DNA from 3 places in the Xanthomonas sp. 10-10 genome. Region 3 is predicted to be linked to each of the others. Evidence: predicted binding sites of a transcription regulator. Region 3 holds the regulator's gene; each other region holds the start of a gene.
What was found. The regulator FliA, encoded in region 3, starts transcription of late flagellar genes. The targets are predictions, from matches to a motif close to TAAAGTTTNNCNNNCNNNGGCCGATAA.
Positions count from the first base shown of each region.

Region 1: the regulator FliA is predicted to act here: its motif matches at 2,593-2,619, upstream of VZ068_RS03630 (GGDEF domain-containing protein).
Region 2: the regulator FliA is predicted to act here: its motif matches at 7,588-7,614, upstream of VZ068_RS01940 (methyl-accepting chemotaxis protein).

Region 1 is NZ_CP144460.1:843,768-853,506, reverse strand. Features, by position in the region: gene VZ068_RS03635 (hypothetical protein) at 1-301, shown strand, start outside; gene VZ068_RS03630 (GGDEF domain-containing protein) at 488-2,362, opposite strand; gene VZ068_RS03625 (DUF1615 domain-containing protein) at 3,019-4,077, shown strand; gene VZ068_RS03620 (DPP IV N-terminal domain-containing protein) at 4,238-6,562, shown strand; gene VZ068_RS03615 (S9 family peptidase) at 6,880-8,850, opposite strand; gene VZ068_RS03610 (DUF3817 domain-containing protein) at 9,030-9,365, opposite strand; gene VZ068_RS03605 (YiiX/YebB-like N1pC/P60 family cysteine hydrolase) at 9,539-9,739, shown strand, end outside.
Region 2 is NZ_CP144460.1:461,168-470,906, forward strand. Features, by position in the region: gene VZ068_RS01910 (NADP-dependent oxidoreductase) at 1-271, opposite strand, end outside; gene VZ068_RS01915 (aldo/keto reductase) at 377-1,345, opposite strand; gene VZ068_RS01920 (methyltransferase) at 1,579-2,433, shown strand; gene VZ068_RS01925 (pseudouridine synthase) at 2,752-3,327, shown strand; gene VZ068_RS01930 (hypothetical protein) at 3,712-4,143, opposite strand; gene hrpB (ATP-dependent helicase HrpB) at 4,835-7,336, opposite strand; gene VZ068_RS01940 (methyl-accepting chemotaxis protein) at 7,643-9,739, shown strand, end outside.
Region 3 is NZ_CP144460.1:2,446,698-2,456,436, forward strand. Features, by position in the region: gene VZ068_RS10315 (chemotaxis protein CheA) at 1-156, opposite strand, end outside; gene VZ068_RS10320 (protein phosphatase CheZ) at 159-785, opposite strand; gene cheY (chemotaxis response regulator CheY) at 785-1,177, opposite strand; gene VZ068_RS10330 (RNA polymerase sigma factor FliA) at 1,213-1,980, opposite strand; gene VZ068_RS10335 (MinD/ParA family protein) at 1,977-2,861, opposite strand; gene flhF (flagellar biosynthesis protein FlhF) at 2,848-4,539, opposite strand; gene flhA (flagellar biosynthesis protein FlhA) at 5,409-7,481, opposite strand; gene flhB (flagellar biosynthesis protein FlhB) at 7,499-8,629, opposite strand; gene VZ068_RS10355 (EAL domain-containing protein) at 9,236-9,739, opposite strand, start outside.

The DNA.
Region 1 (9,739 bases), 1.6 Mb from region 3:
ACGCAAGGCATTGGCGGCCAATACGCAGGCCAATACCGCGGTGGCCTCGGGCGTGCCGGACAACGCCAAGGACCTGGACACCAAACTGTCGGCCTACCTCAAGAGCGCCGATACGATGATGGCCGCGCTGGAACGCTTCGCCTCCCTGCCCGATGGCTACACCAATGCCGAACTGGAGCCCTTGGCCAAGGATCTGGAATCGGTCTCCAACCAGCTCAATACCGACATGGAAGCCTTGAATACCGCACAGCGCGCATATTCCGCCGAGCACAAGATTCCGCTGCAGCAAGCCCGCCAGTAACACCTGCTGCCATCGCTCGCCCGCTCAGGCCATGCCGACCTGTCCGGGCGACCGACTTAACAACGGGCCGGTCCGGGTCCGTGGGGTGATGCCCAGGTCCGGCACGAACGCCGGCCGCGTGCAGCACTCACCGAGCGCATCGCGCCTGCAGCGCCGCTCACAGACTGCCCGTCGCATGCCACCGGCTCAGCACACCGCCCATTGATCGCGCCCTGCAGTCTTGGCGGCGTACAGCGCCAGATCGGCCTGGCTCAACAGCACGTCCAGTCCTGCCGCCGGGGTCACGCTCACCGCGCCCATGCAAAAGCGCACCGGCCGCTGTGCGGGCAAGCCGGGGATCTCGATCGCCGCCACCGCATTGCGCAACCGGGCAAACACCGCTGGAATTTCGTCCACACCGCAGCCCGGCAGCACCAGCAGGAATTCTTCGCCGCCCAGTCGGCCCAGGCGGTCGTGGGCGCGCAGCGCCAGCTGCGAGGCGCTGGCCAGCGCCTTGAGCACCGCATCGCCACTGGCATGGCCGTGCACATCGTTGATCAGCTTGAAGTGATCCAGGTCGATCAAGGCCAGCATGCAGGGCGTGTGGGTGCGCAAGGCATGGTCGATCTGTTGCTGCGCCTCGGCGCGGATGGCGCGGCGGTTGGGCAGGCCGGTGAGTTCGTCTCGCATGGCCAGCCGCGAGAGTTGCCGGCGATGGCGTGCGACAAATGCCAGCACGATCAGCGCGCCCACCAGCAGCAGGCAGGCGGCACAGAGCGCGATCCACAAGGCGCGCTGGCCGGCTTCGCGTGCCTCCAGCGCCAGCTGCGCGGTTTCGCTGCGACGGCGCAACTCGGCGTTTTCCGCTTCGCGCCGGGCATCTTCATAGCGTGCCTGCAGCCGCAGCATCACCGTATCGCGCTGGCGGTCCAGGTTTTGCGCGCGCAGCGCGTTGGCGCGCTGCAGCTGCTGGTAGGCCTCGGCATGCCGCCCTTCCACCGCCAGCGCCTGGGCGATGGCATCGACCAGCTCCGCACGTCCACTCAAGCTCAGGTTGGGGTCGTCGGCCGCCTCGGCCGCGACGATCGCGCTGCCGAGACTGGGCGATTTCAGAGCGGTCAAGGCCTGCAACAGGATCGCGTGGCAGGCGGCGACCCGGCCGATATTTCCCTGCGCCTGCATCAACGGCAGCGCCTCGCGCGCCATGGCCAGCGCCGCTGCCGCGTCGCCGGTCTTGATCAAGGCTTCGCTGGTGCTGGTCAGCGCTGCGGCCACGCCGGCCTGATCCCCCAGCTCGCGGCTGAGCGCCAGCGCGCGCCGGAAGTGCAGCAAGGCGGCGGACGGTTGCTGCAGTGCCAGCGCGCTGCCGTATTCGTATTCGATCAAGCTGCGCTGAAAGCGTGCCGGCTGGTCGTGCAGGCGCGCCAGGGCACGTTGCAGATAATCCTGGGCGTCGTTGTCGTCGACCACCCGGCCTGCGACGCGGCTGGCCAGCGACCCCAGCTGGGTCAGGCCATCCAGCTCCAGGCCAAGCAAGTGTTCGCGCGCGGCGCATTGGTAACTGGCCTGCGCCGCACTCCAGGCCTCGTCGCTGCTCCCGGAGGCCAGCATGCTCCACATGTCGACCGCTTCGATCTCGCACAACAGATCGCTGCGCCCCAGCGCGCGCGCCTGCTGACGCAAGCCGTTCAGCCGCGCCACCATGCTGCGGTTGGGGTTTTCGCGCACGTCGCTGAGCGCCTGCACGATGTCCAGCCATAGCCGCGCCTGCGCCGCATTGCCATGCAACTGGTCCAGCAGGCCGTGGGCCTGGGTGAGCGCGGCCTGGCGCGCATCGCTGTCTTCCAGCGAGATCAGCACGCGCGCCTGCGCCAGCAGCGCCCAGAACTGCGCATCGCGGTCGCCATCGGCGCGGGCCTGCTGCAATGCATGCTGGGCGATCCGCAACGCCTGCATCGGGTCGTCGAGCGTGGCCGATTCGATGGCCTTCCAGGGCTGCGGCTGCGCCCAGGCCGTAGTGCTCACCAACAGCAACAGGCAGGCAGCGAGCAGGCGGCGCCAGGCGATCGCAGGCATGCTCAGCGCCCCCTCACTGCGAGGGGGGGCCACACCGCATGCACACGCTTGCCACCGCACTGCACCTGACCTGGCCGGGGCTGGCTGTTTGCTGCGGCATCTGAGGGCACTCCCGTGGTCGGACAGCGGTGGAATCGCGCGAGCTGCACGGCAATGCGCGCGCTCGATGGCATACGGCTGCAAGGATGACCTGTGGAAGCGGCCGAGGCCGTGACAAGCTTTCATGGTCGAGCCCGTTATCGGCCGGAATATGCAAGTCTTGAATCGGGTGGATGAAGCGGTTGGCCGCGCCGGGTTGTCTGCATGCGAGGCCAGCAGGCCGTCGCGTCTTATGACGCGGCGGCTTTGCGGATCGGCGGGCGGTGGACGACGCTTGCTCGCGTCGCCGCGCTCTGCGGCGCCGCGCGGCGTGTAGCGGAGGCCGGTCACGTGCTGTCGATCGATGCGGGCTTGCCGCAGCACCCAGCGCACAGACACTTCGAGCGCCAGCACCACGCCACCGCCGTATCGGCACGATCGGGATATGCGCGGCGCAAACCTGCCTTGCCCGACCGCCCATGACAGACGCCACGGCGCAGCCACGTAAACTTCGGCACGGCAGCTGCCGCCCCTGATCGTCTGGAGAAGCCGTGACCTTGCCCCTGCACCGCCTGCTCACCCTGATGGCCGTCGCGCTGCTGACGGCCTGCGCCACCCAGGCACCGCGCGCGCCGCAACGCTCGCCGGAGGCAGTCAAGGCCGATATCGCGCGGCGCCTGCCGGCCAGCCTGCCCGACCGCGCGGGCTGGGCCAACGATGTCTACGTCGCGCTGTCGTCGCAGGCATTGGACACCAGCGCCGATCACATCTGTGCCGTGCTGGCGGTGACCGAGCAGGAGTCGACCTACCAGGCCAACCCGGTCGTGCCCAATCTCGGCAGGATTTCGCGCGCGGAGATCGACCGCCGCGCCAGCGCGCACCACATCCCGGCCTTCATGGTCGATGCCGCCCTGCGCATCTCCTCGCCGGATGGCCGCAGTTACGCCACCCGTATCGCCGCAGCGCGCACCGAGCAGGAGCTGAGCCGCATCTTCGAAGACTTCACCGGCAGCGTGCCGCTGGGCGCGCGCCTGTTCGACGGGCTCAATCCGGTGCACACCGCCGGGCCGATGCAGGTCAGCATCGCGTTTGCCGAACAACATGCCGCGCGCTACCCGTACGCGCCCGACAGCTCGATCCGCCACGAGGTGTTCAGCCGCCGCGGCGGGTTGTGGTTCGGCACCACCCATCTGCTGGGCTACCCCGCCAGCTACGACGCGCTGCTGTACCGCTTTGCCGACTTCAACGCCGGTTGGTACGCCAGTCGCAATGCCGCTTTCCAGGCCGCGCTGAGCAAGGCCAGCGGGATCGCGCTTGCGCTGGACGGCGACCTGCTCACGCCCGGCGCCAGCCTGGAGGCACCCGGCGGCACCGAGCGCGCCGCACGTGCGCTAGGCAGCCAGCTGGCGATGAGCGACCGGCAGCTGCGCCGCGCCCTGGAAGCCGGCAGCACCGCCGATTTCGAAGACACCGAGCTGTATCGCCAGGTATTCGCACTGGCCGAGCGCAGTGCCGGCAAGCCGCTACCGCGTGCCGTGCTGCCCGGCATCACCCTGGACAGCCCCAAGATCACCCGCACGCTGACCACTGCCTGGTTTGCGCAGCGGGTCAACGAGCGCTGGAAGCGCTGCATGGGCAAGTAGCCGCAGGTGCCGCGGGCCGCGCGGCAACGACGGCACCACGCCTGACACCTTCGTTCCGCAGCAAGGCACGACGTTTGGCAGGGTCGCTTGCCCTGCCCGCACACGTAGCATGCGAGGTTGCACCGCCGTTGTCGGCGCGCACCCTTTTGATGAGGTCCACATGCCTACACCGTTGCCGTTGCGCCACCTGCTCACCGCCCTGATGACCGCCCTGCTGCCCGCCGTGGCCAGCGCGCAGGCAGCGGGCGTGACTGAAGCCGATTACGCGCGTGCCGAGCGCCTGATCTACTACGCCGCGCAGCCGCTGGTGGACCACGCCGCCACCCGCATCGACTGGCTGGACGCCACGCATATGGTCTATGTCGATCACGATGCCAAGGGCAACCGGCTGCTGCAGCTGGATACCACCACCGGCAAGACCGCACCGATCTTCAAACAGTCCGCGCTGGTCGCCTCGCTCAATACGCTCCTGAAGACCGGCGACAAGCCGCTCAAGGCCGACACCTTCGCGCCGGTGGTCAAGGTCACCGCCGATGGCCGCTACCGCCTCAACGTGCGCGATACCGCCGTGGTCTGCGACGCGCGTGCGCGCTGCAGCAAGCTGTATGCGCAGGACAAGCCCGAACCGGGCGTGCTGTCGCCGGACAAGCGCAGCGAGGCCTTCATCCGCAACTGGAACCTGTGGGTGCGCGAGCTGGCTACCGGCAAGGAAACCCAGCTCACCCGCGATGGCGTGGAAAACTTCGGCTACGCCACCGACAACGCCGGCTGGCAGCACAGCGACAACGCCATCGTTGCGTGGTCGCCGGACTCGCGCAAGATCGCCACCTTCCAGCAGGACCAGCGCAAGACCGGCGACATGTACCTGGTCAGCACCAAGCTTGGGCATCCGGAACTGCAGTCGTGGAAATACCCGCTGGCCGGCGACAAGGACGTGACCATGATCGAGCGCGTCATCATCGACGTGCCCAGTGCCAGCGTGGTGCGGCTGAAGATGCCCGCCGACCAGCACCGCTCCACGCTGTGCGACGACGTCAGCTGCTCGCCGGGCCTGTGGGACGATGTGAAATGGGCGCCGGACAGCAAGACCCTGGCGTTCGCCTCGACCTCGCGCTTCCACAAGCAGGTCTGGCTGCGTATCGCCGATGCCGGCACCGGCGCGGTGCGCACCGCCTTCGACGAAACCGCCAAGACCTATTACGAAAGCGGCCAGGTCGCCGCCAACTGGGCCTACCTGCCCGGCAGCAACGAGGCCGTGTGGTTCTCCGAGCGTAGCGATTGGGGCCAGCTGTATCTCTACGACCTGGCCACCGGCAAACCCAAGCGCGCCATCACCACCGGCGAAGGCAACGTCACCGAACTGCTGCGCGTGGACCCGGTGACGCGCACGGCATGGTTTGTCGGCGTGGGCAAGGTGGCGGGCGTGGACCCGTACTACCAGCAGCTGTGGAAGGTGAGCCTGGACGGCGGCGAGCCGGTGCTGCTCACGCCCGAGGTCGCCGACCACAGCATCGCGCTGTCACCCGATGGCAAGCGCTTTGTCGACACCTATTCCACCTCGGTCACGCCGCCAGTGAGCGTGCTGCGCGATGCCGCCGACGGGCGCACGCTCAGCACCATCGCCACCGCCGACATCAGCCGCCTCAAGGCCGCCGGCTGGGTGCCGCCGGAGCCGATCACGGTCAAGGCGCGCGATGGCAAGACCACGCTGTACGGGCTGATGTTCAAGCCCAGCAACTTCGACCCGGCACGCAAGTACCCGGTGATCGACTACGTCTACCCCGGCCCGCAGACCGGCTCGGTCCGCGGCCGCAGCTTCCTGGCCGGCCATGGCGACAACCAGTCGCTGGCCGAACTGGGCTTCATCGTCATCGCCATCGACGGCATGGGCACGCCGTGGCGCTCCAAGACCTTCCACGACACCTGGTACGCCAACATGGGCGACAACACCCTGCCCGACCAAGTGGCCGCGGTGAAGGAACTCGGCCAGCGCTACCGGTGGTTCGACACCAGCCGTGTCGGCATCTGGGGGCATTCGGGCGGCGGCAATGCCTCCACCGCCGCGATGCTGCGCTACCCGAACTTCTTCAAGGTGGCCTGGTCGGAAAGCGGCAACCACGACAACCGCGGCTACGAGGACGACTGGGCCGAGAAGTATCACGGCGAGCACATCGTCAACAAGGACGGCACGTCCAACTACGACGACCAGGCCAACGCCACCCACGCCAGCAAGCTCAAAGGCAAGCTGATGCTGGTGCACGGCACGCTGGACGACAACGTGCCGCCGTACCTGACGTTGCTGGTCGCCGATGCGCTGATCAAGGCCAACAAGGACTTCGACATGCTGATGCTGCCCAACGCCAAACATGGCTACGGCGAGCTCACTCCCTACGTCGCCCGCCGCCGCTGGGACTATTTCGTGCAGCACCTGCTCGGTGCCACGCCTCCGGCGCAATATCAAATGAAGCCGATGCCGGAGAAGTAAGCGACGCTGGATGCGGCATCGTCGACCATCGACGGTGCCGCGCGGTCGAGCCATTGAACCGGGAGCGCAGGGACAGCGGCGATGCAGCTGGCCTGCGCCGTCGTGCCGCCCCGGTCATGGGCACCACCAGACCCCCAAGAACCGTAGGAGCGGACCCGGCCGCGACGCCTTACCCGCGCACGCAAACGCCGCAACACCGCATCGCAAAAGATGGAGGCGCGCACACCGCAGTTGACGCATCAAGCTGCATGCATCATCACCGCAGGCACGCTAGATCATGCGCCCCATCAGGCAACACCTGATGGAACGCCAACCCCTTACTTCGCGGTCCCGCCACCCAGCTGCTTGCTCAAGAACGCCAGCAAGCGCGTGTAGTACTCGCGCCGATGCGCCTCGGTGTAGAAGCCGTGGCCCTCGTTGGGGAAGTACAGCGACTCCACCGGTACGCCGGCCCCCTTCAAGGCGCGCTCCATGGCCTTGGTATGTTCGATCGGCGCGCGCTCGTCCTTGCCGCCGGCCGCCAGAAACACCGGCACCTTGATCTGCCGTGCCAGCGTCACCGGCGAGCGCGCGGCCAGGGTGTCGCGTGCGCCCAGCCAATCGACCGTCCAGTTCCTGGCCCAGCGCGCGGAGCGCCCGGTATCGCGTGCCATCATGTCCAGATCGTAGACACCCACATAGCCGGCCGCGCAGCGATACAGCGCCGGCTCCCTGGCCACGCCCATCAGCGCCGCATACCCGCCGTAGCTGGCGCCATAGATGCAGATGCGCGATGCGTCGGCAATGCCTTCGCCGATGGCCCAGCGGGTGGCATCGGTGACATCGTCCTGCATGCGTCCGCCCCACTCCCTGGCACCGGCCTGGGTAAATGCATAGCCGTAGTTGGCCGAGCCGCGGTAGTTGACGCGCAGCACTGCGTAGCCGGCTGCCGCCAGCAGCTGGGTGTCGTCATCGAATTCCCACTTGTCGAAGATCCCGAACGGGCCGCCATGCGGCATCACGATCAACGGTCGTGGCGTGCCGGCTTGCGCATGCAATGGCTGGGTGAGATAGCCATGCAGCAACAGGCCATCGCGCGCCTTGAAGCTCACCTGCCTGGTCGCCGGCACGCCATCGGGCGCAAACCATTCGCGGCGGCTGAACACCCGGTCGGCCTTCTTGCTGACCGTGTCGAACAGGTAATAGTCACCGTTGTTGCGATCGCTCCACACATACACCAGCACCAGGCGGCGGTCGCTGGTGGCCGAGGTGATATAGACCGCGTTGCCGTCGAAGGCCTTTTCCAGGCTGCGGTACAGCCTGGCGGTGGGCGACGTCTCGTCGAAGAAACGATTGCGCACGCGATCGCTCATGTACGACGCACCGATCGGCGTGGTGCCATCCAGATCGCGCAGGATGCGGTATGGGTCCACGGTATCGTCGTGCAACAGCGGTGTCGTCTTGCTGGTTGCCGGGTCCCACGCTACCAGCACATCTGTACCGGCCGCCTGCTCCACCTGCAGATACGCGCGGCTGCCATCGGCGGAAAACCCCAGCGGAAACTGGCGCTGCTTGCTGCTGGCCGCATCGTTGATGAGCCGCCACGGCGCATCGTCGCTGTCGCGGTAATACAGCTTGCTGACATTGCTGATGTCCAGGCCGTTGGCAAAGCGGATACGCCCTTGCTGATCGGTCACAAATCCTGCCCGGCGTACCGGCGAGGTGGCAACGGTCGTGCGCCGGCCGGTCTGGATGTCCAGCTTGTCGATGCGGACGTTGGGATCGCCCACGAACGGAACCGCCGACACCAGGATGTTGCGCGCGTCGCCCGGCAAGGTATCCAGCATGTAGGTGGCCGGGTCCAGGTCCATCTTCAACTGCGCGCCGTTGATGTCCGGGTTGGTGCCGTACGGGCTGGCCAGCAGTCGAGCATTCTTGCCGTCGGCATCGATGGCATGCAGCTGGCCGATCGCCACCGGCTCGTCGCGCGAGCCCAGCCGCTGCGCCATCGACACCACGATGCGCTCATCGCTGGCCCACCAGAAATCGTCCACCACGCTGTTGACGCCGCCGGTGACCTTGGCCGTGGCCACCTTGTCCTGCCGCCGCACGATGCCCAACACGGTGCGATCTTCCAGCGGCATGGTCAGTGCGAAGTACGCACCGGACGGCGAAATCTTGATCCGCTCGAACTGATCGCTCTTGAGATACGGCACCAGATCCACGCTCTCCGGCGCGCCCTGCGCGTATCCCGGGCTCGCCACTCCCCACGCCAGCACACTCAGCACGCCCATCATCCAGTCACGCATATCGCCCCTACGATCTGTCCTTGAGAGGCGCATGGTGGCAAACGAGCGCTGCCGCGTCTACGCGTACGCGATTCCCCGCACGGGATTGCAACGCAGAAACTGCACGCACATTGGCTGGTGCGGCGCGCACCGAACCTACACCGATCCGCGTTGCAAGTGGGCGACCCGCATGCAACACCTCAACCTGCCAACGGCGGCCGCTGGCCAAGCAAGCCGATACGCCGGAACCACATCTCCAACGGCACCGTCACCAACGGCGGCAGCGCGGCCAGCAAGCTCAGCGCCCAGGCCCACCACGGCCAGCGCAGCCGCAGCGCGGCGAGCACGCTGACCAGTACGTAAAACAGAAAGGCACCGCCGTGCAGGCGACCGAACAGCCACACCACCGCCTCGGTGGTCTGTGTGCCGTACTTGAGCAACATGCCGAGCAACAGCCCGGCCCAGGTCACGCCTTCGATCAAGGCGGCAACCGCAAACAGCCGCCCCATCGGCGACAACGTAGCAGCAGAACGCATGCAACACTCCAGTGGACACAAAGGATTGCCGCGACGCGATGGCGGCGGCGACGCCCGCTGGCAGCGGCAGTTTACAGGTCAGCGACGTCGATGCGTGGCGCTGCCGGCACGCAAGCGGCCCGCTGCCCGGCGCAGCGGGCATGCATCCCGGCGATAATGCCGGCACTGTTGTCCTGAAAGCTCAGACCATGCGCATTGCCCCGGTGCTGTTGTTGCTGCTGATCGCCTTATTGCCCGGCACCGCGCTTGCGCTGCGGGTGCACGATGGCGACCTGCTGTTCGTTACCGCGGCACGCACCGGCCTGAGCGGCGCCATCGACGACGCGACCGCCACACGGGGCGAGCTCAGCTTCGACCATGTCGCGCTGGTGGCG
Region 2 (9,739 bases), 2.0 Mb from region 3:
CGGGCTGATAGTCGGCATGATGCGACTGCACCACTTCGCCGATGGTGCCGCCTTCCATCACCGCATCGATCGCCACGGGCGCCGCATACGACGGGCCGTCGTCCATGCGACCGCGCATGTACGGGTCCAGCGAAAGGAAACGGTTGCGCACCAGAATCTGCTCGTGTCCGGTGGGCGGCAGGGGGGCTTCTTCGATACGGAAGTTGGCCGCGTTGGGTTCGCCATGCGGGCGCGATGCCAGCACGATGCGGCGGTTGGTGATCGATGTCATGCGGAAGATCCTCGCAGGGGAGCCGCGCGTGCGCGGCCGAGGGAACACAGCCACCGCAGTGGCTGCGCGAATGAGTGAATGAATCGCTGCTGCGCTGCTGCGGCGTTACGCTGCGGCCGGCTCCGGCGCGCTCGCACCATCGAGTTGCGCAATCTGCGCGTCGCTCAGCGACAGCTGCGCGGCAGCCAGCACGTCGTGCAGCTGGGTCACGCTGGTGGCGCTGACGATCGGCGCGGTGAGGCTGGGGCGTGCGATCAACCAGGCCAGCGCGATCTGCGCCGGCGTGGCGTTGTGGGTCGCGGCCAGATCGTCCAATGCCTGCAAGATGCGCAGCCCACGCGGGTTGACGTACTGCTTCACCACCGAGGCGCCGCGCGCGCTGCTCTTGCCGGCATCGTCGGCGCTGCGGTACTTGCCGGTCAGAAAGCCGCTGGCCAGCGAGTAGTAACTGATCACGCCCAGGCCGCGTTCGCGTACCAGCGGTTCCAGTTCGGCCTCAAAGCCGGTGCGGTCGTAGAGGTTGTATTCGGGTTGCAGGCTTTCGTAGCGCGGCAGCGCGTACTGCTCGGAAATATCCAGCGCATCGCGCAGGCGCGCAGCGCTGTAATTGGAGGCGCCGATCGCGCGCACCTTGCCTTGTTCGATCAGGCGGCCGAACGCAGCCAGCGTGGCTTCCAGCGGAATGGACTCGTCGTCTTCGTGCGCCTGGTACAGATCGATGACATCGGTCTGCAGACGGGACAGCGAATCTTCCACCGCCGCTGCGATGTTCTCCGGCGACAGGCCGGGATGCTCGCTCCACTTGGCGACCTTGGTGGCGATCAGCACCTTGTCGCGCTTGCCGCTGCGGGCAAGCCAACGTCCGATGATGGTTTCCGACTCGCCGCCGCGATTGCCCGGCACCCAACCCGAATACGCATCGGCGGTGTCGATCAGATTGAAGCCGGCATCGACGAACGCATCCAGCAAGGCGAAGGAGGTCGCCTCGTCGGCGCTCCAGCCGAAGACATTGCCGCCGAAGACGATCGGTTGAACCTGCAGGCCGGAGCGGCCCAGTGCGCGTGGGTGAGTCATCATGGAAGCTCCTGATTCGAACTGCCGACAGGATAGTCATGCGCACCGATCATGCGTGTGACATCGATGTGGATTCAGCGTTCCGTCGATCGTGTCCATCGGCTCACAGGATATGAACATCTGGATGCTGCACGGCGATGCGAACCAGGGCTGAGCGCCGCGATTCGGGCACATGGCAGGCCCCGGGCCGCATGCTAGGCTCGCGCTACTTTTACCCGGAAGAGGGCGCTGCGATGATCCGCAACAAGCTGGCCTGTGCGTGTGTGATGAGTGTCATGGTGGCGATGAGTGCGCCGCTGGCGATGGCGATGAAGCCGGCCGACAGCGCAAGCCTGCCGGCGCCCGATGCGGCGCTGCAGGCGGCCATCAACGGCACCTGGCGCGACCGCGTGTACGTGCAGCGCGACCAGTACCGCCACCCCGGCCAGACGCTGGCGTTCTTCGGCATCAAGCCGACCCAGACCGTCATCGAAATCACGCCCGGCGGCGGCTGGTATTCGGAAATCCTGGCGCCGTATCTGCGCCAGAAGGGCAAGTACGTGGCAGCGGTGGTCGACCCGGTATCGGCACCCGAAGGCCGTAGCCGCGATTACGCCCAGCGTGCGCGCGACGAGCTGGAAAAGAAATTGCAGGCCAAGCCCGAGATATATGGCAAGCCGTCGTTCGTGTCCTATGTGCCCAAGTCGCCGTCGTTCGGCGTGGACAACTCGGCCGACCTGGTGCTGACCTTCCGTAACGTGCACAACTGGCGCATGGCCGGCAATGCCGAGGCGATGTTTGCCGGCTTCTACAAGGTGCTCAAGCCCGGCGGCGTGCTGGGCGTGGTCGAACACCGCGCCAAGACCGACGTGCCGGCCGACGACAAGAGCGGCTATGTCGGCCAGGCGCAGGTGATCGCGATGGCCGAAGCGGCCGGCTTCAAGCTGGCCGGCAAGAGCGAGCTCAACGCCAACCCGCGCGACACCAAGGACTACCCGGGCGGGGTGTGGACGTTGCCGCCGAGCAACAGCCATGACGCGGCCGACGATGCCAAGTACAAGGCCATCGGCGAGAGCGACCGCATGACGTTGAAGTTCGTCAAGCAGTAAGCGTGTGCCTGCATGCCGGCGCAGCTGCGGCCGGCATGCAGCGGTTGTGCGTGTATGCCTTTCAAGCACCGCGCAGTTGGATGCATGTCAGGCGGCGCAAGCATGCAACGCAGGGTTTACGCGCGCTTCAACACCAGTGCGCGATGCGTGGCAGACGTTGCCGCTGAGCATGCTGTGATCTGCACACCCGAGCGGCCCGTTGTTTTCGTGCGATGCCGCAGGCCCGTCATTGCATGGCGGGCTGCAGGCATCCTGGCTACGCTGCACAGCCACGCGCGGCGGTCGCCGCGCAGCGCTCCCCCTGTCACAGGTCCGTCCATGTTGGTGCTGTTGAACAAACCCTATGGCGTGTTGTCGCAATTCAGCGACCGCTCGCAGCCGCCCAAGCGCACGTTGGCCGAGTTCGGCCTGCCGCCGGACGTGTACGCGGCGGGACGCCTGGATCACGACAGCGAAGGGTTGTTGTTGCTCACCGACGATGGTGCATTGGCGCATCGGCTCACCGACCCGCGGCACAAGCAGCCCAAGACGTACTGGGTGCAGGTGGAAGGCGAGCCGCAGGAGGCACAGCTGCAGGCGCTGCGCGATGGCGTGCTGCTCAACGATGGCCCGACCCGGCCGGCAACGGTGCGCACGCTCGACCCTGCGCCCACGCTGTGGCCGCGCAATCCTCCGGTGCGTGTGCGCAAGACCGTGCCCGATGCCTGGCTGGAACTGCAGATCAGCGAAGGCCGCAATCGTCAGGTGCGCCGGATGACGGCGTCGGTCGGTCTGCCGACCTTGCGTCTGGTGCGGGTGGCGATCGGCGACTGGAGCGTGGATGGGCTTGCGCCCGGCCAGTGGCGTGCGGATGACACGCCGCGCCCGCGACCGGGACGCGGTATGCGCAGATAGCGCTGCGTTATGGCGATCAGGTCGATGGCGCAATGATGCAAGCGTCGGCGATGCGATCGAACTGCGGCGGTTGCATGCATCTTTGAAAGGGCCGCTGGCAAAACGCAGCGAGCCGCTCTCGGCTGGGTGTGGATGGCGCACCTGGAGCCGGCTTGTACGGTTGGCCCTGCGTGCCGAGCATTGGTCGTGCCTGCCTAGTGGTCGGCGCAAGGGTTCTATTGGCTGCGCGACAGCGGCGTAGCGATCTGGCAACGCAGTGCGTTGCCGTGCGGCTCAATGCCATGCAGCGATGTGTACTGCCTGCCCACAAACGACAACGCCACGGCGGAAGGCCGTGGCGTCGTGGCGTGCACTGCGATCCGCCTGTTTGGCGGAGCCGTCGTCTTATTCGACGCCGTCGCTCGGGGTCACTGCAGCGCGCCGCTGGTAGGCAGCGCGACGTGCATTGGCATTGCTGGCGTGTTCGCGATCCAGACGGTGCACATTGCCGCCGAGCACCTGCTGATCGCGCTGGCGCTTGCGGTACACCGCATAGCCGATCAGGCCCAGGCCGGCGACAGCCGCCGCCACGGTGATGGCCGGGTTGCGCTTGACCAGCTTGCTGGCCGCCTTGCCGCCGCTGCGAACGGCGCCCAGTGCCACGCCGGTCTTCAGCCACTCGCTGGCGCCCGGACCGAAATGACGCAGGCTGCTGCCGGCGCTACGTGCCTGGTCGCCCGCACTGGACGCGGCATGACGCAGTTGGTCACCGGCAGTGCCGGCCAGTTCCAGGGCACGCTCCAGGGCGCGTTCGGTGATCACAGTCAGCTTGCTCATTGGAGGCGTTTCCTTTCTGAGTACGTGGACCGCAGTGTGTAGGCTGATGCGTATAGACGGTGTTAGCGGTGGCAGGGCTCGTTTGGGTTGCGGTTAAGGAGTGTTGCGCCGCGCTTTATGCGCAGAAGTCCGGGCAGCGGTAAAACAGATGGGGAGCGGTAAAACAGATTCGATGCGCGTGTAAGTCTCCCTTCTCCCGCCGGGAGAAGGTGGCCGAAGGGCGGATGAGGGTACGAGCGAAGCGCGCCGCAGCAGCCGTTGAATTCCAGCCATGCTTTACCGCCGCCGCGGGCCGCGCCGCAGCAGCCGTTGAATCCCTGTAATGCTTCACCGCCGCCGCGGGCCGCGCCGCAGCAGCCGTTGAATCCCTGTAATGCTCCACCACCGCCGCGAGCCGCGCCGCCGCAGCCGTTGAATTCCAGCCGTGCTCCACCGCCGCCGCGGGCCGGGATTGATCAGGTGCCACGAGGTTTTGCCCGATGGGTTGCCATCGCAGTCCAGGGGTCGTCGGGCCGCGCCGCAGCAGCCGTTGAATCGCTGTCGTGCTTCACCGCCGCCGCGGGCCGGGAGTCGTCAGGTGCCACGAGGTTTTGCCCGATGGGTTGCCATCGCAGTCCAGGGGTCGTCGGGCCGCGCCGCAGCAGCCGTTGAATCGCTGTAATGCTCCACCGCCGCCGCGGGCCGGGAGTCGTCAGGTGCCACGAGGTTTTGCCCGATGGGTTGCCATCGCAGTCCAGGGGTCGTCGGGCCACGGATGTCTGGGATACCGCCCCTTCATCTCTTTTTTGACGTCAGGGTAGGTATTGACCCAGAAACTCTTCAGATCCTGCGTGACCTGCAGCGGGCGGCCGCCGGGCGAGAGCAGGTGCAGGGTCAGCGGAATGCGGCCGTCGGCGATACGCGGGGTTTCGGCCAGACCGAACAGTTCCTGCAGCTTGACCGCCAGGACCGGCGGCAGCGGTTGCTGGGCGTGGTCGAGTGCGTAGCTGATCTGCCGCTCCATGCCCGATGGCACGCTGATGCGGGTGGGGGCATGGCGGTCGATGGCCTGGCGGCGCTCCCACGGCAGCGCGCCCTTGAGCGCTTCGCCCAGGCTGGATTCGTCCAGCGCGTCGAGCCGGGTCTTGCCGGCGAAGGCCGGACGCAGCCAGGCATCCAAGGAGGCGAGCAGCGCGGCATCGGAGAGATCGGGGAGCTCCAGCTCCGGCATCCACACCCGCAGCGACAGCACACGGGCGCGCCATTGCTGCAGGGTCTCGGTCCAGGGCAGGGCGTCCAGGCCGAGTTGGCGCACTGCCTCGGTCAGTGCGCCGGCCGCCTGCGCGGGGTCGACGCGGCCGGCGGGGCGGCTGTCGAGCACGATGCGGTCGAAGCTGGATTGCCGGCGCGCGACCAGGGCGCGCTTGTCGGCGTCCCACTGCACCACGTCCTGCTGCACGAAGCGCTCTGGCAGGCTGCGGCGCAGATAGGCCTCGTCCACCGGAGCTGCCCGCAACAGCAAGGCATCCTTGGCTTCGTAGCGCAGCTCGCTGGCGACCAGCCAGGGTTCGCCGCGCAGGTCGCTGTGGTCGAACAGACGCGCGCTGCGGCCATTGGCGAGCAGGTAGCGCAACGGGTCGGCCGGGTGGCGTGCGGCGATGCGGTCGGGGAAGGCATGCGCGAGCAGGTCACCCAGCGCGTGCGCCTCCACGCTCGTGGGCGGGGCGCAGTCGCAGCGCAGCCGGCGTCGCCATTGTTTGGCGGCGCTATCGATGGCAGCCAGGCCGCCGCGGTTGGCGTCGGGCGCGCTGCGGCCCTGGCGGAATGCGGCCAGGGCACGCCAGCGCGCGGCAAGGCCATCGCCGCCCTGGCGCAGCGGATCGCGCGCCTCCAGCAGTGCGGCCAGATCGCAGGCCAGGGCCAGGCCCGTTGCCTCGCCGGCCTGCGCAAGCATCGCCGCCAGACGCGGATGCGTGCCCAGCGCCAGCATGCGGCGGCCCAGCGCGGTGATGCCGCCGCTGTCGCTGAGCGCGCCCAGCCGTTGCAGTAATTCGCGTGCGGCCGCCAGCGCGCCGGTGGGCGGGTCATCCACAAAGCGCAGCGCATCGCTGCCCCAGGCCGCCAGCTCCAGCGCCAGGCCAGCCAGTTCCACCTGGGTGATCTCGGCGCGCCGTTGCGGTTCCAGCCGCTGCGATTGCGGCCATAGCCGGTATGCCCAGCCGCTTGCCACGCGGCCGGCGCGGCCGGCACGCTGGTCGGCCGACGCCTGCGCGATGGTGGCCACATCCAACCGTGAAAAGCCGCTGTTGGGATCGTAGTGCGGTTCGCGCGCCTGGCCGCTGTCGATCACCACGCGCACGCCGGGCAAGGTCACCGACGATTCGGCCACGTTGGTGGCCAGCACCACGTGGCGGCGGCCCTGCGCATCCGGCTGCAGCACCTGGCTCTGCGCGTCCACCGACAACTCGCCGTGCAAGGGCAGCACCTGGATGGTCGGGTCCAGGACATCGAGCAAGGCGGCTTGCACCCGCGCGATCTCGCGCTGGCCGGGCAGGAACACCAGCACATCGCCGGGATGGGTGAGCAGGGCATGCTCCACCGCACGCCGCGTCTGCGGTTCCAGCGCTTCGTCGCGGCGCGCGGGGAAATGCGCGATCTCCACCGGAAAACTGCGCCCGGCACTGCTCAGGCGCGGCGCATCCAGAAAGCCGGCCAGCCGCTCGCCATCGAGCGTGGCCGACATCGCCACGATGCGCAGGTCATCGCGCACCTGCGCCTGCACGTCCAGGGCCAATGCCAGGCCCAGATCGCCGGCCAGATGGCGTTCGTGAAACTCGTCGAACAGCAGCGCGCCCACGCGTTCCAGCATCGGGTCGTCCTGGATCATGCGAGTCAGGATGCCTTCGGTGACCACTTCGATCCGGGTGCGCGCCGAGGTCTTGTTTTCGAAGCGGATGCGGTAGCCCACCGTCTCGCCGACCGGCTCGCCCAACTGGCGCGCCATGAACAGCGCAGCGCTGCGCGCGGCCACCCGGCGCGGTTCCAGCATCACGATGCTGCGACCGGCCAGCCAGGGCGCATCCAGCAGTGCCAGTGGCACCTGGGTGGTCTTGCCGGCGCCGGGCGGGGCTTCGAGCACCAGCCGCGGATGGGCGGCGAGGCTGTCGCGGATCTGCGGTAACAGTGGGGCGATGGGGAAGACAGGCTCAGTCATGCGCGGCAAGGATACGGGCCTGCTCGCGCCGGTGCGATGGTCGGGGAGGGAGGTGAAGCCTGTCGGGGAATGGCGCCGGGTCCGTTGGCGACGCACCAGCCGGGATTGCCGGCGGTGCTTGCAGGTCGGGACGCGCTGCCAACCGAGAGCTGCGCGTGCCCGGGGGTGTGCGTCACCCGGCGGATCCGGTAGCGTCCGCTCGGCCGCCGCGCAGAGGGTCGGACGAGGGCAAATGCAGGAGGCTTGCATGCTTCAGAGTGCATGGCTGGCGTCGATAACCCGGATGAACCCGTCACCGGATTGATCATGTCCACCCCATCCCCGCGTTTTGTCAGTCTGCAAAGCAAGCTGCTGGGCGCCCTTGCGCTTGGTCTGTCGATCATCCTGTTATGTGCACTTGGCGGTCTGGGCTCTGCCTGGCTGAGCCTGTCCGGCAAGGTGCCGGTGGAAGTGGCGCAGGCCTCGGCCAGCGAAGAACTCACCCGCGATTTCCGCCTGCAGGTGCAGGAATGGAAGAACGTGCTGATCCGTGGCCGCGACCCCGCACTGCTCGACAAGCATCTGACCGCCTTCCGCGACAAAGGCAAGAGCGTGCAGGCCAGTGTCCGGACGTTGGCGGGTGCGCTGGCCGATCCGCAGGCGCGTGCGTTGGCGCAGGACTTCGCCAAGGCGCATCTGGAACTGCAGACCAGCTACGAAGCGGCGTTGGGCAAGTTCGCCGCGTCCGGCTACGACACCCAGGTGGGCGACCAGCTGGTCAAGGGCAAGGACCGCGCACCCAGCCACACGCTGGAGGCACTGGTCGCGCGCAGCAAGGCGTTGGCCGATGCCGCCGTCCTTGCAAGTTCGCAATCGGCGCAGCGCATGCTGGTGTATTCGGCACTGGCCACCATTGCTGCCGCGCTCTGTCTGGTGGCGGTGTTGGGGTGGTGGATCCGGCGCTCGATCGTGCGCCCAATCGAAAACGTTGCGCGTGCGGCACGCCTGGTGGCGGCCGGCGATCTGTCCGCGCACGCTGCGGTCAGCAATCGCGACGAGATCGGCCTGCTCGGCCAGGCGATGGGGCAGGTGGTCAATACGCTCGCCGATGTCTCCAGCGCGCAGGCGGACATGGCGCAGCGCCACGAAGCCGGGCAGATGAGCTACCGCATGGATGCGCAGGCCTTTCCGGGTGCTTACGGCCGCATGGTCGATGACACCAACGGATTGATCGGCGCGCAGGTGGGCCTGATCGGCACGATGTTGCAGGTCATGCAGCATTACGCGGTGGGCGACATGTCGGTGGACATGCCGCGCCTGCCGGGCGAAAAGGCCCAGATCACCGATGCGATGGACACCACCAAGCGCAACCTGGCCGCCATCAACGGCGAGATCCGTGGTTTGGTGGATGCCGCCGCTGCCGGCGACTTCGCCACCCGCGGCAATGCCGATGCCTATAAATTCGAATTCCGCGGCATGGTCGAGGGCCTCAATGGCCTGATGCAGAACGTGGACCAGAATCTGGCCGAGTTGTCGCAGCTGCTCAAGGCCATTGCCGATGGCGATCTGACCGCGCGCATGCACGGCAACCAGCAGGGCGTGTTTGCGCGCATGCGCGACGATGCCAACGCCACCGTGCAGCGCCTGACCGATATCGTTGGCGATATCACCCTGGCCGCGCAGACCATTCGCACCGCCTCGGCAGAGATCGCCGCCGGCAACAGCGATCTGGCGCAACGCACCGAACAACAAGCTGCCAATCTGGAAGAAACCGCCGCCTCGATGGAAGAGCTCACCTCCACCGTGCGGCAGAACGCCGACACCGCGCAGCAGGCCAGCCGTGGTGCGCAGGCTGCTGCCGACATCGCCGGGCGTGGTGGCGAGGTGGTCGCCAGCGTGGTCGATACCATGGGCGAGATCGAAGTGTCGTCGAAGAAGATCGCCGAGATCATCAGCGTCATCGACGGCATTGCGTTCCAGACCAATATCCTTGCGTTGAATGCGGCAGTAGAAGCGGCGCGCGCCGGCGAACAGGGCCGCGGCTTTGCGGTGGTGGCCTCCGAGGTGCGCGCGCTGGCGCAGCGCTCGGCCGGGGCGGCCAAGGAGGTCAAGCAGTTGATCGATGCGTCGGTGGAGAGCGTGGCGCGCGGGAGCGCACGCGTGGATCAGGCCGGGCGCACGATGCAGGACATCGTGCAATCGGTGCAGCAGGTCACCACGTTGATCGCCGAGATTTCCGCCGCTTCGCGCGAGCAGTCGTCGGGCATCGAGCAGGTGGCGCGTACCGTCAACGACATGGACGAGACCACCCAGCGCAATGCCGCGCTGGTGGAAGAAGCCTCGGCGGCCGCACGTGCGATGGAAGAGCAGGCGGTGGAACTGAGCGAGGCGGTGTCGGTGTTCCGCCTGGATGCACGCCGGCCG
Region 3 (9,739 bases):
GCCCTTGAGCGTGTGGAAACCGCGGAACACTGCATTGAGCTGGTCGGCTTCGTCTGGCGCCTGTTCCAGCGACACCAGCTGTTCGCCGAGGCGGTCCAGGATTTCCTGGGCCTCGACGATGAAATCGGCAGCAATATCGTCTGGAACAGCACTCATGGTTACAACCCCAATCCGGACAGCAAATCGTCGGCGTCGTCCTGCGACACCGCGTGACGGTCCAGGCCCTTGATTGCAGGGCCGGCCAGACCGCCGTCGTCTTTCTTCGGCTCGGTGTTCTTGGGCGGCAGGCCCAAGGCACCGAAACCTTCATGCACGCGGCGCACGATCCCGGCCACGCGGCGGATGATCTGCCCGCTGAGGTCCTGATAGCTCTGCGCCAGCGACAGCTCGGTCAGGTTGTGGCGCATCTTTTCCAGCAGCGCGCCCTGGTCTTCATTGAGCCCACCGTCGCGCAGCTGGTTGGCCAGCACGCGGCATTCTTCCACCAGGTCCAGCGTGCGATGGCTGGCCTTTTCGGTCATTTCCACCACGTGGTCCAGGCGCGAGCAGGCATCGTCCAGTTCGCCGGCTTCCTCGGGCACCGTGGGCAACTCGCCCAGCGCCTGGCCGAGTTCGCGCGCGAGCCGGCTCAGGCTCTGCATCATCGGGCGTGTGCGCAGGGCGGCGAGGTGATCGACCTCGCGACGCCAGGCGACCTGGTCACCGCTTTCCAGTGCATCGAGCGCGTTCTGCAGGCGCTCGATCAACGCGGCACGTTCGGCATCGGTTTCCACGGTGGCGTTCATCAGGCGGTCGCCGCCAGACGTTCGAACACCTTGCCCAGCTTTTCTTCCAGCGTCTGCGCGGTGAACGGCTTGATGATGTAGCCGTTCACGCCGCACTGCGCCGCTTCGATGATCTGCTCGCGCTTGGCTTCGGCGGTCACCATCATCACCGGCAGGTGCTTGAGCTTGGCGTCGGCGCGGATGTTGCGCAGCAGGTCGATGCCGGTCATGCCGGGCATGTTCCAGTCCGTCACCACGAAATCGAACGGGCCCGCGCGCAACGCAGCCAGTGCGCTGTTGCCGTCTTCGGCCTCTGCGGTATTGGTGAAGCCGAGATCCGCCAACAGATTCTTGACGATACGTCGCATCGTCGAGAAGTCGTCCACGATCAGGATCCGCATGTTCTTGTTCACATCAAGCTCCTAACGCTAAAAAATACGCGAAAAAATTAGTCGTCAATTTCGACACCGGCATCGGCCAGTTCGAAGACTTTGAGGCGGCCGCGCAAACGCACCACGGCCTGGCCATGGATCTGGCAGACGCGCGACTCGCTGACACCGAGCACGGCGCCGATTTCCTTCAGGTTCAATTCCTGTTCGTAGTACAGCGACAGCACCAGCTGCTCGCGCTCGGGCAACTGGCCGATGGCCTTGCCCAGCTCGCGGCCGAATTCGCCACGCTCCATCATCTGTTGCGGATTGGGGCCACCCTTGGCGGTGGTGTCCAGCTCGCCGTGATCCTCGATGCGCGATTCCAGGCTCAGCACCTGGCCGCGTGCGGCATCTTCCATCAGGCGCAGGTAGTCGGGCAGCGGCATTTCCATCGCGGCGGCCACCTCGGTGGCGGCGGCGGCGCGGCCGGTGTTCTGCTCGATCTTGCGCACCGCCGCAGCGGCGTCGCGGGCACGGCGGTGCACCGAACGCGGTACCCAGTCGCCACGGCGGATCTCGTCGATCATCGAGCCGCGGATGCGGATCGAAGCATAGGTTTCGAACGAGGCGCCCTGTTCGGAGTCGTAGCTGCGCGAGGCCTCGATCAGGCCGATCATGCCGGCCTGGATCAGGTCGTCCACTTCCACGCTGGCCGGCAGGCGCGCGGCCAGATGGTGGGCGATGCGGCGGACCAGGTCGGCGTGCTGGGTCACCACGTCGTTGGCGTTGTTGCGCTGCACGGCGCGGTACTGCGCGCTGGCCGTGGTTGCGGTAGCGGTGCTCATGCGGCCACTCCCCGTTGAATGATGCGTTCGACAAAGAACTCGACGTTGCCGCGCGGCACGGTGGGAGCCTGCCAGCGCGAGGTACGGCGTGCGATTTCGGCGATGGCCTGCGCCGACGGACTGGCGGGGTAGGCCTTGATGACCGGCTGCTGACGCTGCACCGACAGGCGCAACCAGTCGTCCTGCGGGACGTGGCCGAGATAGTTCAGCGACACGTCGCCGAGGAACTTTTCGCAGACGCGGGAGAGCTTGTCGTACAGCAGGCGGCCTTCGTTGGGGTCGCGCACCATGTTGGCGATGATCTGCAGGCGGTCCACGCCGCGTTCGCGCGAGAGCACCTTGATCAGCGCGTAGGCGTCGGTGATCGAGGCCGGTTCGTCGCAGACCACCACCACGGTGTCCTGGGCGGCCTGGCAGAAGGTCAGCACGCTGTCGGTGATGCCGGCGGCGGTGTCGATGACCATCACGTCCAGGTCGCGTTCCAGTTCGGAGAACACGTTGACCAGGCCGATGTGCTGGGCCGGGGCCAGTTCGGCCATGTGGCGGCGACCGGAGGCGGCCGGCACCACCAGCACGCCGCCGGGGCCTTCGATGATCACTTCATCCAGGGTGCAGCGGCCGGCGATCAGGTCGGCCAGGGTGTACTTGGGCGACAGGCCCAGGACCACATCCAGGTTGGCCAGGCCCAGGTCGGCGTCCAGCAGCAGGGTGCGCTTGCCCATGTCGGCAAGGGCCACCGCCAGGTTGGCGGAGATGTTGGTTTTCCCCACGCCGCCCTTGCCGCCGGTCACGGCAATGGTGCGCACCGGGCCCAGGGGCTCGGGACGGGTCGCCGACAGGGGGAAGGCGTTGGTCAGCTTGGCGTATTCACGCGACTGCATGGTTGTGCTCCGGAGTACAGGGCTTATCGGCAGCGCGCCGCAAATCTTCAAGGCGAAGAACGAGACTGGCGGCATTGGCGCGGTGCAGGTCGTCGGGGACCCGCTGTCCGTCAGTCACCCAGGTGATGGGCATTTGGTGGTCGACCACCACCGACAAGGCGCTGCCGAAGCGGCCGGTCTCGTCGAGTTTGGTCAGCACCACGCCTTGGGGCTTGGCGTGGGCGAAGCGGCGCACGACCTCGTCGAGGTCGGCGAAATGGGAGTTGGCGGGCAGCACCATCAGCGAAGTCACCTGCTGGGCGGCGCGCAGCCAGTTCAGCTGGGCGGCCAGGGCGCGGTCGCGCTGGCCCATGCCGGCGGTATCGATCAGCACCAGCTTGTAGTCGCGCAGGCGGTCCAGCAGCTCGAGCAGGCTTTCGGCGCTGTCGGCCTCGTGCACGGCGATACCGAGCTGGCGGCCGTAGCTGTGCAGCTGCTCGCGGCCACCGACGCGCAAGGTGTCGGTGGTGACCAGGGCGACGTCGCGCGGGGCGTGCTGGGCGGCGAAGCGCTGCGCCAGCTTGGCGATGGTGGTGGTCTTGCCGGCGCCGGTCGGGCCGACCAGGGCGATCACGCCGCCGCGTTCCAGCGGGTCGACCGGGGCCACCGGCAGGCGCTTGGACAGCAGCCCCAGCATCAGCCCGCGGCCGCGGTGCAATTCGGTATCGGCCGGAATCTGCAGTGCCACGTCGCGTATCAGGCCGGCGTCGAAGCCGTAGTCGTCCATCAGCTCCAGGGCCTGCGCGCGCACCGGCGAGCCACGCAGGCGCTCGTCGGTCAGGCGGTTCATTTCGCGCTCGATCATCTGCCGCATCAGCGCCAGTTCGCCGCGCAGCTGCTTGAGTTCTTCATCGTTCTGCGGGGCCGGCGCGGCGGCCACCGGCACTGCGGCCAGTGCGGCGGGGGCGGGCGGGGCGACCACGATCGGCGGCAGTGCTGCCGGCGGCAGGATCTGCGGCAGCGCGTCGTCCAGGTCGAAGTCGGCTTCGTCGTCGAATCCATCGTCGTCCTGCCCGTGCGCGGCGTAGGCCGGGGCGGCGACTGCTGCGGCAACGACCGGGGTCGGCGCCTGCAGCGGAGCGGCCTGCACGGCGGGGCGCTGCACCGGGGCGGTGGTCAGAAAGTCGGCGAACAGCTGTTCCGGCACCGCCGACAGCGCGTGTTCCTGACGCTGCACGACCGGCGCGGCCAGTTCCTGCGCGGCCGGCATCGGCGCGGCGCTGCGGATCGGGGTGGCGACCGGCGCCTGGCGCGGCACGCTGGCCGGCTGGCGCAGGGCCATGGCAGCAATCATGTCTTCGGCGGCGCTGGCCACGCGCTGGCGGTGGCTCATGGTCTCGGCAGCGGGCTTCAGTGGAGCGTGGACCGGCGCGGCCGGGCGGGCGGCCACCTGCGCCGGCTGAGCCGGAGCCTGCTGCACGGGAGCCTGCTGGACCGGCGCGGTGCCGGGGGCCGGCGTTTCGCGGGCGGTTTCCAGGGCGCGCTGCACCAGCTCTTCGTCGTAGTTGCTGGCGGCGACGATCTCGATGCCTTCGGCGGTACGGCGGTTGGACAGGATCACGGCATCCGGGCCGTGTTCCTCACGCACCATTCGGAATGCAGTGCGCATGTCCGGGGCGACAAAGCGTTTGATCTTCATGCCACATGCCTCCAGGAACGGGACCCGCCGGACGCCGGACGGGTGCGCGATGAATGTGGGTGTGTTGCCAGCGTCATGAGTTGCCTGTCCCGTTCGGTTGTTCCAAGTCCTGCCATCCGCCCCGCAGCGGTGGTGCTGTCTGCGGTCTCGCCAGAGCTAATGCACGCGGCGTGCCAAAACCGCAGTGCTGGGTTTTTGGCGAGAGGGGGTGGGAGCGCGCCGAGGCGGCTGGGTGTAGATGCTGCGCTGCGTGTACTGCGTTAAGTGCTTGCATCTATTGAAATTTTCGGCAGCGTTACTTGCCGGTTTGACGGCGTCTGTGTGCTGGTCGGCAGGGCATATCTGGTGTGTTGGAGCGCACCGAGCGCCTGCGCGAACCGCCACCCAGTCGCGCTCGTGTCGCTTTCAGCGGTCGGTGTCATGCAATCGATTGGAGATTTCGCCGAGTGGCGGATTTCCGACGCCTGGATCTGGTGCCTGGCGGCCAGCCTGTTGTGGTTGCCGGTGGGCTGTACCGGAGCGCTGACGCAACCGTAGGAGCGCACCTGGGCGCGACGGGCTGTCCCGGTAAAGCCCTCGCGCCCAGGTGCGCTCCTACAGGTGCGGCATGTGGTTGGATATCCGACACGTCGTAGGAGCGCCCTTGGGCGCGATGGGGCGTCCCGGTAAAGCCTGTCACGCCCGGGGGCGCTCCTACAGGGGCAGCGCGGCGTGTCGTAGGAGCGCACCCGGGCGCGATGGGCCGTCCCGATAAAGCCTGTCGCGCCCGAGGGCGCTCCTACAGGGGCAGCGCGGTGTTTCGTCGGAGCGCACCTGGCGCGATGGGGCGTTCCGGGACAGCCCGTCGCGCCGGGGTGTGCTCCTACGCCTCAGCTGATCGTGCCGACCAGCTTCAGACGCTTGTCTTCCGGCACTTCGCTGTAGGCCAGCACCGACAGGCTCGGCACGCTGTGGCGGACCAGGCGGGCCAGCGCGGCGCGGACCTGGCCGGGCACCAGGACCACGGCCGGTTCGTTGCGGGCTTCCTGCTTGCCGACGCAATCGGCCAGGCTCTGGTGCAGACGCTCGGCCAGGCCGGGCTCCAGCGCCACGCCGTTGCCGTGGGTGGATTCCTGCAGCACGCGCTCCAGTTGCGGGGCCAGCGTGTAGACCGGCAGTTCGGCGGACATGCCGGCGATCTCCTGCACGATGAAGCGGCCCAGCGAGGTCCGTACCGCGGCGGTGAGGGTGGCCGGGTCCTGGCTGTGCGGGGCGTGCTCGACCAGGGCTTCGACGATCTTGCGCAGCTGGCGCACCGGAATGCGCTCGATCAGCAGGTTCTGCAGCACGCGCACCACCACCGACAGCGGCAGCGCCTTGGGGGTGAGGTCTTCCACCATCTTCGGCGCGGTCTTGGCCAGGGTCGCCAGCAATTGCTGCACTTCCTCGTGACCGAGCAGTTCCGGGGCGTGTTCGCGGATCAGGTGCGACAGATGGGTGGCCACCACGGTGGCCGGGTCGACCACCGTATAGCCCATCGATTCGGCGTAGGAGCGCTGATGCGGCTGGATCCAGGTGGCATCCAGGCCGAACGCCGGGTCCTTGCCGGGAATGCCGTCCAGCTGGCCGAGCGCACCGCCCGGGTCCAGCGCCAGCTCGCGGTCGGGGTAGATCTCGGCCGTGGCCACCGGCACGCCATGCACCAGCAGGCGATAGGCGTTGGCCGACAGCTCCAGGTTGTCGCGGATATGCACCGGCGGCACCAGGAAACCGATGTCCTGGGTGAGTTTGCGACGCACGCCCTTGATGCGCGCCATCAGTTCGCCGCCCTGGTGCTTGTCCACCAGCGGGATCAGGCGGTAGCCCACTTCCAGGCCCAGCGGGTCGATCGGGCGCAGTTCGTCCCAGCTCAGTTCCGCGCTGGCCTGTGCGGCGGTGGCCGCGGCGGCCGCCTTGGGGTCGCTGGCGGGGTCGCCGGTCGGGGCGACGACCAGGCTGCGCTTGTACATTTTCCAGGCGATCACGCCCAGGATCAGGCCCAGCGTCAAAAACGCGACGTTGGGCATGCCCGGCACCAGGCCGACCAGGCCCAGGATGGCTGCGGCCACCGCCAACGCGCGGTGCTGGCCGAACACCTGGCTGATCATGGCCCCGCGCATGTCCTGCGCACGCGAGGCGCGGGTCACCAGCAAGGCGACCGAGGACGACACCAGCAGGGCCGGCAGCTGCGCCACCAGGCCGTCGCCGATCGACAGCAGGGTGTAGGTGGAGGCGGCATCCACAAAGCTCATGCCGTGCTGGAACATGCCCACCGCCATGCCGCCGATGAGGTTGATGAACAGGATCAGGATGGCGGCGATGGCGTCGCCGCGGATGAACTTGTTGGCACCGTCCATCGCGCCGTAGAAGTCGGCTTCCTCGCGGACTTCCTCGCGGCGGGCCTTGGCTTCCTCGCGCGTCAGCAAACCGGCGTTGAGGTCGGCGTCGATGGCCATCTGCTTGCCGGGCATGGCGTCCAGGATGAAGCGCGCGGTCACTTCCGACACGCGCCCGGCACCCTTGGTGATGACCACGAAGTTGATGATAGTCAGGATCGCAAATACCACGATACCCACGGCGTAGTTGCCGCCGATCACGAACTGGCCGAACGCCTCGATCACCTTGCCGGCCGCGGCATGGCCGTCCTGGCCGTTGATCAGGATCACGCGGCTGGAGGCGACGTTCAGCGCCAGCCGCAGCATCGTGGTCATCAGCAGCACGATCGGGAAAATGGTGAATTCCAGCGGGCGCTGCACGTACACCACCGCCAGCAGCACCATCAGCGAGATGGCGATGTTGAAGGTGAACAGCGCATCCAGCACCGGCGCGGCCAGCGGCACCATCAGCATGGCCAGCATGGCCATCAGCGCCAGCGGGGCGCCCAGGCCGTTGCGCAGCAACTCCATGATGCGCCGGGCGTTCATCGGGGCGGGTTGGGCGCTCATGCGCTGGCTCCCTTGCCGAACTCATCCACGTCCAGCGACGGCAATTCCGGCATCGGGCCGCCGTTCCAGCCACGCAACTGGTAGACGTAGGAGAGCACCTGGGCCACGACCGAATAGAGTCTCACGGGAATTTCCTTGCCGATTTGCGCTTCCCTATACAAGGCGCGTGCCAAAGGCGGTGCGGTGACGATCGCCACCCGGTGTTGTTCGCAGGCTTCGCGGATGCGGAAGGCCATTTCGTCCACGCCCTTGGCCACCACGATCGGGGCGCGCATCTTGCCGCCTTCGTACTTGAGCGCCACCGCGTAGTGGGTCGGATTCATCAGCACCACGTCGGCCTTGGGCACCGCCTCCATCATCTGGCGCTGCGACATCTGCATCTGCATCTGGCGGATACGGCCCTTCACCTCCGGGCTGCCCTCGCTCTCCTTCATTTCGCGCTTGATCTCTTCGCGCGTCATCTTGAGCTTCCGCATCCAGTTCCACTTCTGGTACGGCGCGTCGATGGCGGCCAGCAGCACCAAGGCGCCTGCGGTGTAGAACAGCAGGCTCTTGGTGAAATGCAGGCCGTTGCCGACCGCCTGTTCCAGCGGCTGGTTCACCAGCGAGCGCAGGCCGTGCAGGTTCTTGGAGATGCACAGCCAGGCCGCCAGGCCGACGAACAGCAGGCGCAGGATCGACTTGACCAGCTCGGCCAGGCTGTTGCTGCCCCACATGCGCTTGATCCCGTTCATCGGGTTGAGCTTGGTGAGGTCGGGCATGATGGCCTTGCTGGAAAAATGCAGGCCGCTCATCAGCAGCGGGCCGGCCAGTCCGGCCAGCAGGCAGACGCCGATCAACGGCAGCATCACCCACAGCAGCTGCATCAGCAGGTCGCCGAAGTGGCCGAACAGCGCCATCGGGTTCTCGCGCATCCTGGGGTCGGGGCTGAGCGCGGTCTTCATCCACACCGCCGCGCCATCGCCGATGCCGCCGGCCAGGGCCATCAGCCCGAACACGCCGGCGCCGAACACCGCCGCGGTGGACAACTCCCGCGATTGCGGGATGTTGCCCTGCTCACGTGCCTCGCGCAGGCGTTTTTCGGTGGGAAGCTCTGTGCGTTCGCCGCCGTCTTCGGACTCGGACATGGAGGTGCCGGTGGGGGATCAGCCTGGGCTGATGCAAGTTGTGTTCCTTAAAAAAACGGGATTGGGGAATCGGGATTGGGGATTTGCAAGAGCGGGTGGCGGGGCGCGGGGCGAGTTGGGGAGGGTGGTGGGGGCAGGGCGGGTCGGTCGCCGATGTCTGAGGAGCGGCAACGTCTCGTCAGAAGGTCGTGGCACGTCAAAAACGGGATTGGGGAATCGGGATTGGGGATTCGCAAGAGCGGGTGGCGGGGCGCGGGGCGAGTTGGGGCGGGTGGGAGCAGGGCGGGTGGTCGCCGATGTCTGAGGAGCGGCAACGTCTCGGCAAACGGTCGTGGCACGTCTTATGTCGTAGGGCCGGTGGGCGCGGATGGCCGAGATCGTGTCAGCCGAACCCCGAACCCCGAACCCGCGTGGGCGCGCCGTTTGCTGGCCAGCGCGTCTTGGCGATCACGCGCGTGGGGGGTGCAGCACGCTGGGGTCGGGACCCGTAACGACTGGCCTGTATCGGGCTGGATGGGCGGCGGCTCGGGTCGCCGGCATCGGGTTGCACCTATGGCAACTCGCAGGGTGCACATGCCGCGCTTTCGGCCAGCCGCCGGGCTTCGCTCAGCTGGCCTGGCGACGCAGGCCGTCGCGCTGGGCGACGACCACGGCGATGAACCGGTCGGCCTCCATCGGCCGCCCCAGCAGGTAGCCCTGCAACTGGTCGCAGCCCAGCCGTTCCAGGGTGTTGCGCTGGGCAGCGGTCTCCACGCCCTCGGCCACCACCTGCAGGCGCATGGTGTGGGCCAGCGCCACGACCGCCGCGACGATGGCGATATCTTCGGCGCCGCTGTCCATGGCCTGCACGAAGCTGCGATCGATCTTGAGCTCGTGCGCGGGCAGTTTGCGCAGATAGAGCAGGTTGGAATAACCGGTGCCGAAATCGTCGATGGCGATGCGCACACCCAGCGCATTGAGCTGGCCGAGCGTGCGCAGGCAGGCGTCGGCATCGCGCATGGCCATGGTTTCGGTGATTTCCAGCGTGAGCTGGCCGGGCGCGATGGCGTAGTGGCTCAGCGTGGTGGCCACTTCGTCGAGCAGGCTGGGCGAGGCCAGCTGGGTGGCCGA